DNA from 2 places in the Lentzea sp. CA-135723 genome. Region 2 is predicted to be linked to the other one. Evidence: riboswitches for the same ligand, from Rfam matches in the RefSeq annotation. Region 2 holds a riboswitch; the other holds the start of a gene.
What was found. Region 2 has a riboswitch for glycine ahead of gcvT (glycine cleavage system aminomethyltransferase GcvT). Riboswitches for the same ligand answer to the same signal wherever they lie in the genome.

Region 1: another riboswitch for glycine. It lies ahead of gcvH (glycine cleavage system protein GcvH); the one in region 2 lies ahead of gcvT (glycine cleavage system aminomethyltransferase GcvT).

Annotation. Positions count from the first base shown of each region.
Region 1 covers NZ_JBNJMK010000001.1:6,811,495-6,815,057, forward strand. Annotated here, with positions in the region: gene ald (alanine dehydrogenase) at 1-1,098, opposite strand, end outside; glycine riboswitch at 1,323-1,417, shown strand; gene gcvH (glycine cleavage system protein GcvH) at 1,480-1,863, shown strand; gene ACQEU1_RS31965 (L-serine ammonia-lyase) at 1,895-3,259, shown strand; gene ACQEU1_RS31970 (winged helix-turn-helix transcriptional regulator) at 3,261-3,563, opposite strand, start outside.
Region 2 covers NZ_JBNJMK010000002.1:78,057-81,619, forward strand. Annotated here, with positions in the region: gene ACQEU1_RS36255 (transcriptional regulator) at 1-95, shown strand, start outside; gene ACQEU1_RS36260 (hypothetical protein) at 368-748, shown strand; gene ACQEU1_RS36265 (DUF3817 domain-containing protein) at 763-1,065, shown strand; glycine riboswitch at 1,111-1,201, shown strand; glycine riboswitch at 1,203-1,290, shown strand; gene gcvT (glycine cleavage system aminomethyltransferase GcvT) at 1,390-2,484, shown strand; gene glyA (serine hydroxymethyltransferase) at 2,498-3,563, shown strand, end outside.

The sequences.
Region 1 (3,563 bases), on a different contig from region 2:
CAGCGGCGTGTGCAGGAGGCCGGTCGCCTCGGCCACCGGGCCGTTGGTGAGCTGGCCGGCGTGCACGTTCAGGCCCAGGGCGAGCGAACGGTCGTCCTTCAGCGCCTTCTCCCAGCCCTTGTCGGCCAGCGCGACGGCGTACGGCAGCGTGACGTTGGTCAGCGCGTAGGTCGAGGTGCGCGGGACGGCGCCCGGCATGTTCGCGACGCAGTAGAAGACCGAGTTGTGGACCTCGTAGGTCGGCTCGGCGTGCGTGGTCGGGCGCGAGTCCTCGAAGCAACCGCCCTGGTCGATCGCGATGTCGACGAGCACGGAACCCGGCTTCATGTCGGCGACCAGCGCGTTCGACACGAGCTTCGGCGCGGCGGCACCGGGGACGAGCACGGCGCCGATGACCAGGTCGGCCTCGCGGACGGCCTGCTCGATCGCGAACGAGTTCGAGGCGAGAGTGCGCAGGCGGCCCTGGAACTGGGCGTCGATCTGGCGCAGGCGGTCGACGTTGGTGTCGAGGATCTGCACGTCCGCGCCCATGCCGACGGCGATGGTGGCGGCGTTGATGCCCGCCACGCCCCCGCCGATCACGACCACGCGGGCCGGGGCGACACCGGGGACGCCGCCGGGCAGCACGCCGCGGCCACCGGAGGGCTTCATCAGGCTGAACGCGCCGACCTGCGGGGCGAGCCGGCCCGCGACCTCGGACATCGGGGCGAGCAACGGCAGCGCGCGGTTCGGCAGCTGCACGGTCTCGTAGGCGATGGCCGTGGTGCCGGACGCGAGCAGCGCCTCGGTCAGCGGCTTGTCGGCGGCGAGGTGCAGGTACGTGAAGAGGGTCTGGCCGGCGCGGAGACGCGGGTACTCCTCGGCGATCGGCTCCTTGACCTTGAGGACCAGGTCGCCCTCGGCCCACACGTCGTCGGCGGTCGCGAGGATCTTGGCGCCCGCGGCGAGGTACTCCTCGTCCGTGATCGCGGAACCGAGACCGGCACCCTGCTCGACGTAGACGTCGTGGCCGCGGCTGGTCAGCTCGTGCGCACCGGCAGGGGTGAGAGCGACGCGGTACTCGTGGTTCTTGATCTCGCGGGGAACTGCGATCCGCACGATGACTCCTCCGTTCGATGGCCGACATCTCATAATGTGGGCCAGCCGCAAGGTCATGTCACTGTGCAGCTAGCACTATCCGGTAACCCTCTGGTTGTTCGGATAGGACAGAGCGACCTGAGTGTTGTTCGCGTTCCACTCGACCGTCCCGCGTTGACACTCGGCGGGGGCCGCACATAGCGTTCGCGCCGAGAACTGAACACCGGCCGCGGCGCGCGAGCGCCAGAACCCGAGTGGGAGAGACCTCGACCGTCATGAGTCGGGGCGCCGAAGGGGCAAGCTCCCGCACACTCTCAGGCAGCAAGACCACTCGGGGTAGGCAACTCTGCACGGCGGAGGGGGCGCTAGTTGTCCTGACCCGTCACAGCCAGAGGAGTCGCCGTGGAGTTCCCCGAGAACCTGCTCTACACCGTCGAACACGAGTGGGTCGACTGGACGCCGGGCACCCAGGACCCGCTGACCTGCGGAATCACCGCGTACGCCGCCGACGCGCTCGGCGACATCGTCTACGTGCAGCTGCCAGAGGTCGGTGCCGAGGTCGTCACCAACGCCGTGTGCGGTGAGCTCGAGTCCACCAAGTCCGTCAGCGACCTCTTCTCGCCCGTGACCGGTGAGGTGATCGAGGTCAACGACGCCGTCGTGCAGGACCCGGCGATCGTGAACAACGACCCGTACGGCGAGGGCTGGCTGTTCAAGGTCCGCGTCGAGTCGGCGGAGAACCTGCTCACGGCGGCCAAGTACGCCGAGCTCACCAAGACCGACTGACTCCGCTCCGCCCACCACGAAGGACTGATCAGTGGCGATCAGCGTTTTCGACCTGTTCTCCGTCGGCATCGGACCGTCCAGCTCCCACACGGTCGGCCCGATGCGCGCGGCCGCGATGTTCGTCGACAAGCTCGGCCCACAGCTGTCCACTGTGGACCGTGTGCACGTCCAGCTGTTCGGTTCGCTCGGGGCGACCGGCCACGGCCACGGCAGCCCCAAGGCCGTGTTCCTCGGCCTGGAGGGCAACCTCCCGGAGGAGGTCGACCCGTCCGCCGCCGCCGAACGCGTCGAGGAGATCATCTCCAGCGGCCGGCTGAGGCTCGGCGGCACGCACGAGATCGCGTTCACGCACGACCGCGACCTCGTCATGCACCGCCGCAAGTCGCTTCCGCTGCACCCCAACGGAATGAGCTTCGAGGCGTTCTCCGGTGGCAAGTCGGTCGAGCACGCCGTCTACTACTCGATCGGCGGCGGCTTCGTCGTCGACGAGAACGCGTCGGGCACCGACCGCATCAAGCCGGACACGACCCCGTTGCCGCACCCGTTCCTGACCGGCGACCAGCTCCTCGCGCGCTGCCGCGAGACCGGCCTGTCGATCAGCGAGATCATGATGGCCAACGAGCTGTCGTGGCGCACGGAAACCGAAGTGCGGGAAGGACTTCTGCACATCTGGCACGTCATGCAGGAGTGCGTCGAACGCGGCTGCACCGAGCACGGCACGCTGCCCGGCGGCCTGAAGGTCCGCCGCCGCGCCGCCGAGATGCGCAAGCGCCTGGAGAGCGAGCACTTCGTCACCGACCCGTTGCGGGTCATGGACTGGGTGACGCTCTTTGCATTGGCGGTCAACGAGGAGAACGCCGCCGGTGGCCGCGTCGTCACGGCGCCGACCAACGGCGCGGCCGGCATCGTTCCGGCGGTGTTGCACTACTACACGAAGTTCGTGCCGGGTGCTTCCGACGACGGCGTGGTCAGGTTCCTGCTGACGGCGGGCGCGATCGGCGTGCTGTTCAAGGAGAACGCGTCGATCTCCGGCGCCGAGGTCGGGTGTCAGGGCGAGGTCGGGTCGGCCTGCTCGATGGCCGCGGGAGGTCTCGCCGAGGTTCTCGGTGGCACGCCCGAACAGGTCGAGAACGCCGCCGAGATCGCCATGGAGCACAACCTCGGGCTGACGTGCGACCCGATCGGCGGCCTGGTGCAGATCCCGTGCATCGAACGCAACGCCGTCGCGTCCATCAAGGCCATCACGGCGGTGCGGATGGCGTTGCGGGGCGACGGCTCGCACTTCGTGTCGCTGGACAAGGTCATCAAGACCATGCGGGACACCGGCAAGGACATGTCGGTCAAGTACAAGGAGACGGCACGCGGCGGACTCGCCGTGAACGTCATCGAGTGCTGAGTCAGCGGGCGTCGTACGCGGCCTGCGCGTCCAGCACCTGCGGCATCATCGCCTCCAGGTGGCGGATCAACGACAACAGCTTGTCCGCCGTCTCGCGCCCGAGCGGCGTCAGGCTGTAGTCGACCCGCGGCGGGTTCGTGTGCTGCGCCTCGCGGTGCACGAGCCCGTCCCGCTCCAGCGCCTGCAACGTCTGGGAGAGCATCTTCTCGCTGACCCCGTCGACGCGGCGGCGCAGCTCGTTGAACCGCAGCGGACCTGCGTCGAGCGCGCTCAGCGTCAGGCTGCCCCACCGGCCGGTGACGTG
Region 2 (3,563 bases):
GACCGATGACGGTTCTCCAGCACCTCCGTCGTGGCTCCGCCGCGGCCTGGTGCGTTGCTCGTCTGCAGAGGCAGCGCCGGGACGGCGTGGCGTAAGTAGGAACGGGCTGTCGGAGGCGGCAGCCCTGTATCCACTTCGTCGAACTGGCACGCGGCTCGTGCGGGGCGCGCTCGCCGAACGTTCGTTCGCCATGTTTCTCAGCTGAGGGCCGAGGTCCTCACACCCCACGGGGTGGCCTCCTCTTCGCGGAGGCCTCGTCAGCGGTGTCGCGCGCTCGCGGAGCGCGCTCGCCGGAGCTGACATCGGAGTGTTTTCGCAGGGGGCGGCCCCCTGACCCCCGGAAGTGCTCCCAAGTAGTGTGGAGGTCGTGCGCGGCCTCCTTACTCCCCAGCGTGTGCTGATCGCGTTCGCCTGTCTGGCGGCGCTGATCGTCTGTTGCGGGCTCGCGTACTGGCAGTGGCAGCGCTTCGAGTCCGCCAGCGGCACGTTCCAGAACCTCGGGTACGTGCTCCAGTGGCCGCTGTTCGGCCTCTTCCCCCTCTTCATGGTCTGGCGGTTCCGCAAGCTCGCCCGCGAACGCCGTGACGAGGCTCTCTCACCCGAGCCGGTTGCACCCGCTCCGCGGCCGGAAAGTACGGTTGTCGCCGTCAAACCCGCGCCTGTCGAGCACTTCGACGATGACGAAGACGCGGAGCTCGCGGCCTACAACCGCATGCTCGCGGACCTCAACGCGCGGGACGGTCGTTGAGCGAAGGCGGGCAGATGAAGGGTGCGTTGACCCGGTTCAGGGTCATGGCTTACGTGGTCGGAGTCTTCCTGCTGCTCCTGGTCGTGGCGATGGTGCTCAAGTACGCCGCGGACATGGGTGGCGCGATGAAGGTCGTCGGCCCCGTGCACGGTTTCCTCTACGCCATCTACCTGGTGATTTCCGTCGACCTGGCGCTGAAGCTGCGCTGGTCCATCAAGGGCACGGCGCTGGTGCTGCTCGCCGGCACGATCCCGTTCCTGTCGTTCTGGGCGGAGCGCAAGGTGGTCGAGAAGACGGCGCAGGGCGTGCCGCTGTGACGTTTGGCCTGCTAGCGTCTGGGGCTACCAACTGAACACGGCCGTCGATGTCGCGCGGGAGAGCTCCCTTCGGTGGGAGCACCGTAGGAGCAACTCCTCCCCGGAATCTCTCAGGTACAGGTACCGCGCGACGCAGGCAACTCTGGAAAGCAGGCTCCCCGGGAGCCTCGCCCACGGTGCAAGCCACTCCGGTGGTGAAGCTCTCAGGCTCATGACAGAGGGGGAGGCTCGCTCAAGTGAGGAGTCTCCGATGGACCGTGTCATTCTTCTGATGCCTCAGCCGGCCGCGTCCGGCTCTTCGGCGCACCCTGGAGGAGCGTTCTGATGTCCCGCCTCACGCCTCTGAACGCCGAGCACGAGCAGCTCGGCGCGATGTTCACCGACTTCGCGGGCTGGCGGATGCCGCTGCGCTACTCGTCCGAGCTCGCGGAGCACCACGCCGTGCGCCAGACCGCCGGACTGTTCGACCTCACGCACATGGGTGAGATCGTGCTGACCGGACCGCAGGCCGGCGAGGCCCTCGACCACGCGCTGGTCGGGCACATCTCGGCGCTGGCCGTCGGCAAGGCCCGCTACACGATGATCACCCAGGCCGACGGCGGCGTGATCGACGACCTAATCGTCTACCGCCTCGGCGACGAGGAGTTCATGGTCGTCGCGAACGCCTCCAACGCTTCAGTGGTGGCTGAAGCACTGGTCGAGCGCGCGTCCGGGTTCGACACGGTCGTGACCGACAAGTCGACGGACTACGCGTTGATCGCGATCCAGGGCCCGAAGTCGGTCGAGATCCTGTCGGGCCTGACCGAGACGGACCTGTCGACCGTCAAGTACTACGCCTCCTACCCGTCGCAGGTCGCCGGCGTCGACGCGCTGCTCGCCCGCACCGGCTACACCGGCGAGGAGGGCTTCGAGCTGTTCGTCGCCCCCGCCGACGCTGGCGCCGTCTGGGCGGCGTTGCTGGAGGCCGGCGAGGCGCACGAGCTCAAGCCGTGCGGTCTCGGCTGCCGCGACACGCTGCGCCTCGAAGCCGGGATGCCGTTGTACGGCAACGAGCTCACCACGTCGCTGACGCCGTACCACGCCGGTCTCGGCCGCGTCGTGAAGCTCGACAAGCCCGGCGACTTCGTGGGCCGCGACGCGCTGACGAAGGTGTCGGAGTCCGATGTGGACTCGGTCCTGGTCGGGCTGAAGACCCCCGAGCGCCGGGCGCCTCGGCACGGCTACGCGGTCCTGAACGGCGACGACGTCGTGGGCGAAGTGACGTCGGGCGCGCTGTCCCCGACCCTCGGCTACTCCGTCGCCATGGCCTACGTGAACAAGGCCAGTGCCGAGCCCGGCACCCCACTGCTGGTCGACGTCCGCGGCAAGAAGCAGCCGGTCGAGGTCGTCGCACTTCCGTTCTACAAGCGCGCCAAGTAGGGAGATCTGCCAGATGTCCGACCAGTTCAACGCTTCCCTCGCGGAGTACGACCCCGAGGTGGCGCAGGCCGTGGCGGCCGAGCTGGCGCGCCAGCAGGGCACGCTCGAGATGATCGCCTCGGAGAACTTCACGCCCGTGTCGGTCCTGCAGGCCCAGGGCTCGGTGCTCACCAACAAGTACGCCGAGGGCTACCCCGGCCGTCGCTACTACGGCGGCTGCGAGCACGTGGACGTCGTCGAGCGCCTCGCCATCGAGCGGATCAAGTCGCTCTTCGGCGCGGGCTTCGCGAACGTCCAGCCGCACTCCGGCGCGCAGGCCAACGCGGCCGCCATGTTCGCGCTGCTCCAGCCCGGCGACACGATCCTGGGCCTCGACCTCGCGCACGGCGGCCACCTGACGCACGGCATGCGCATCAACTTCTCCGGCAAGCTCTACAACGTCGTGCCGTACCACGTCTCCGACGGTGACGGCCGCGTCGACATGGCCGAGGTCGAGCGCCTCGCCACCGAGCACCGCCCGAAGCTGATCGTCGCCGGCTGGTCCGCCTACCCGCGGCAGCTGGACTTCGCCGAGTTCCGCCGCATCGCGGACTCGGTCGAGGCCTACCTGATGGTCGACATGGCGCACTTCGCGGGCCTCGTCGCCGCTGGCCTGCACCCGTCGCCCGTGCCGCACGCGCACGTCACGACGACCACGACCCACAAGACCCTCGGCGGCCCGCGCGGTGGCGTGATCCTCTCCAACGAGGCCGACATCGCCAAGAAGATCAACTCGGCGGTGTTCCCCGGCCAGCAGGGCGGTCCGCTGGAGCACGTGATCGCGGCCAAGGCCGTGGCGTTCAAGCACGCCGCCTCGCCCGAGTTCGCCGACCGCCAGCGCCGCACGCTGGAGGGCGCGCGCATCCTGGCCGACCGCCTGTCCCAGGCCGACGTGGCCGCGGCGGGCGTGAAGGTCCTCACCGGCGGCACGGACGTCCACCTGGTCCTGGTCGACCTGGTGAACTCCGAGCTCGACGGCAAGCAGGCAGAGGACGTGCTGCACCAGATCGGCATCACGGTCAACCGCAACGCCGTGCCGA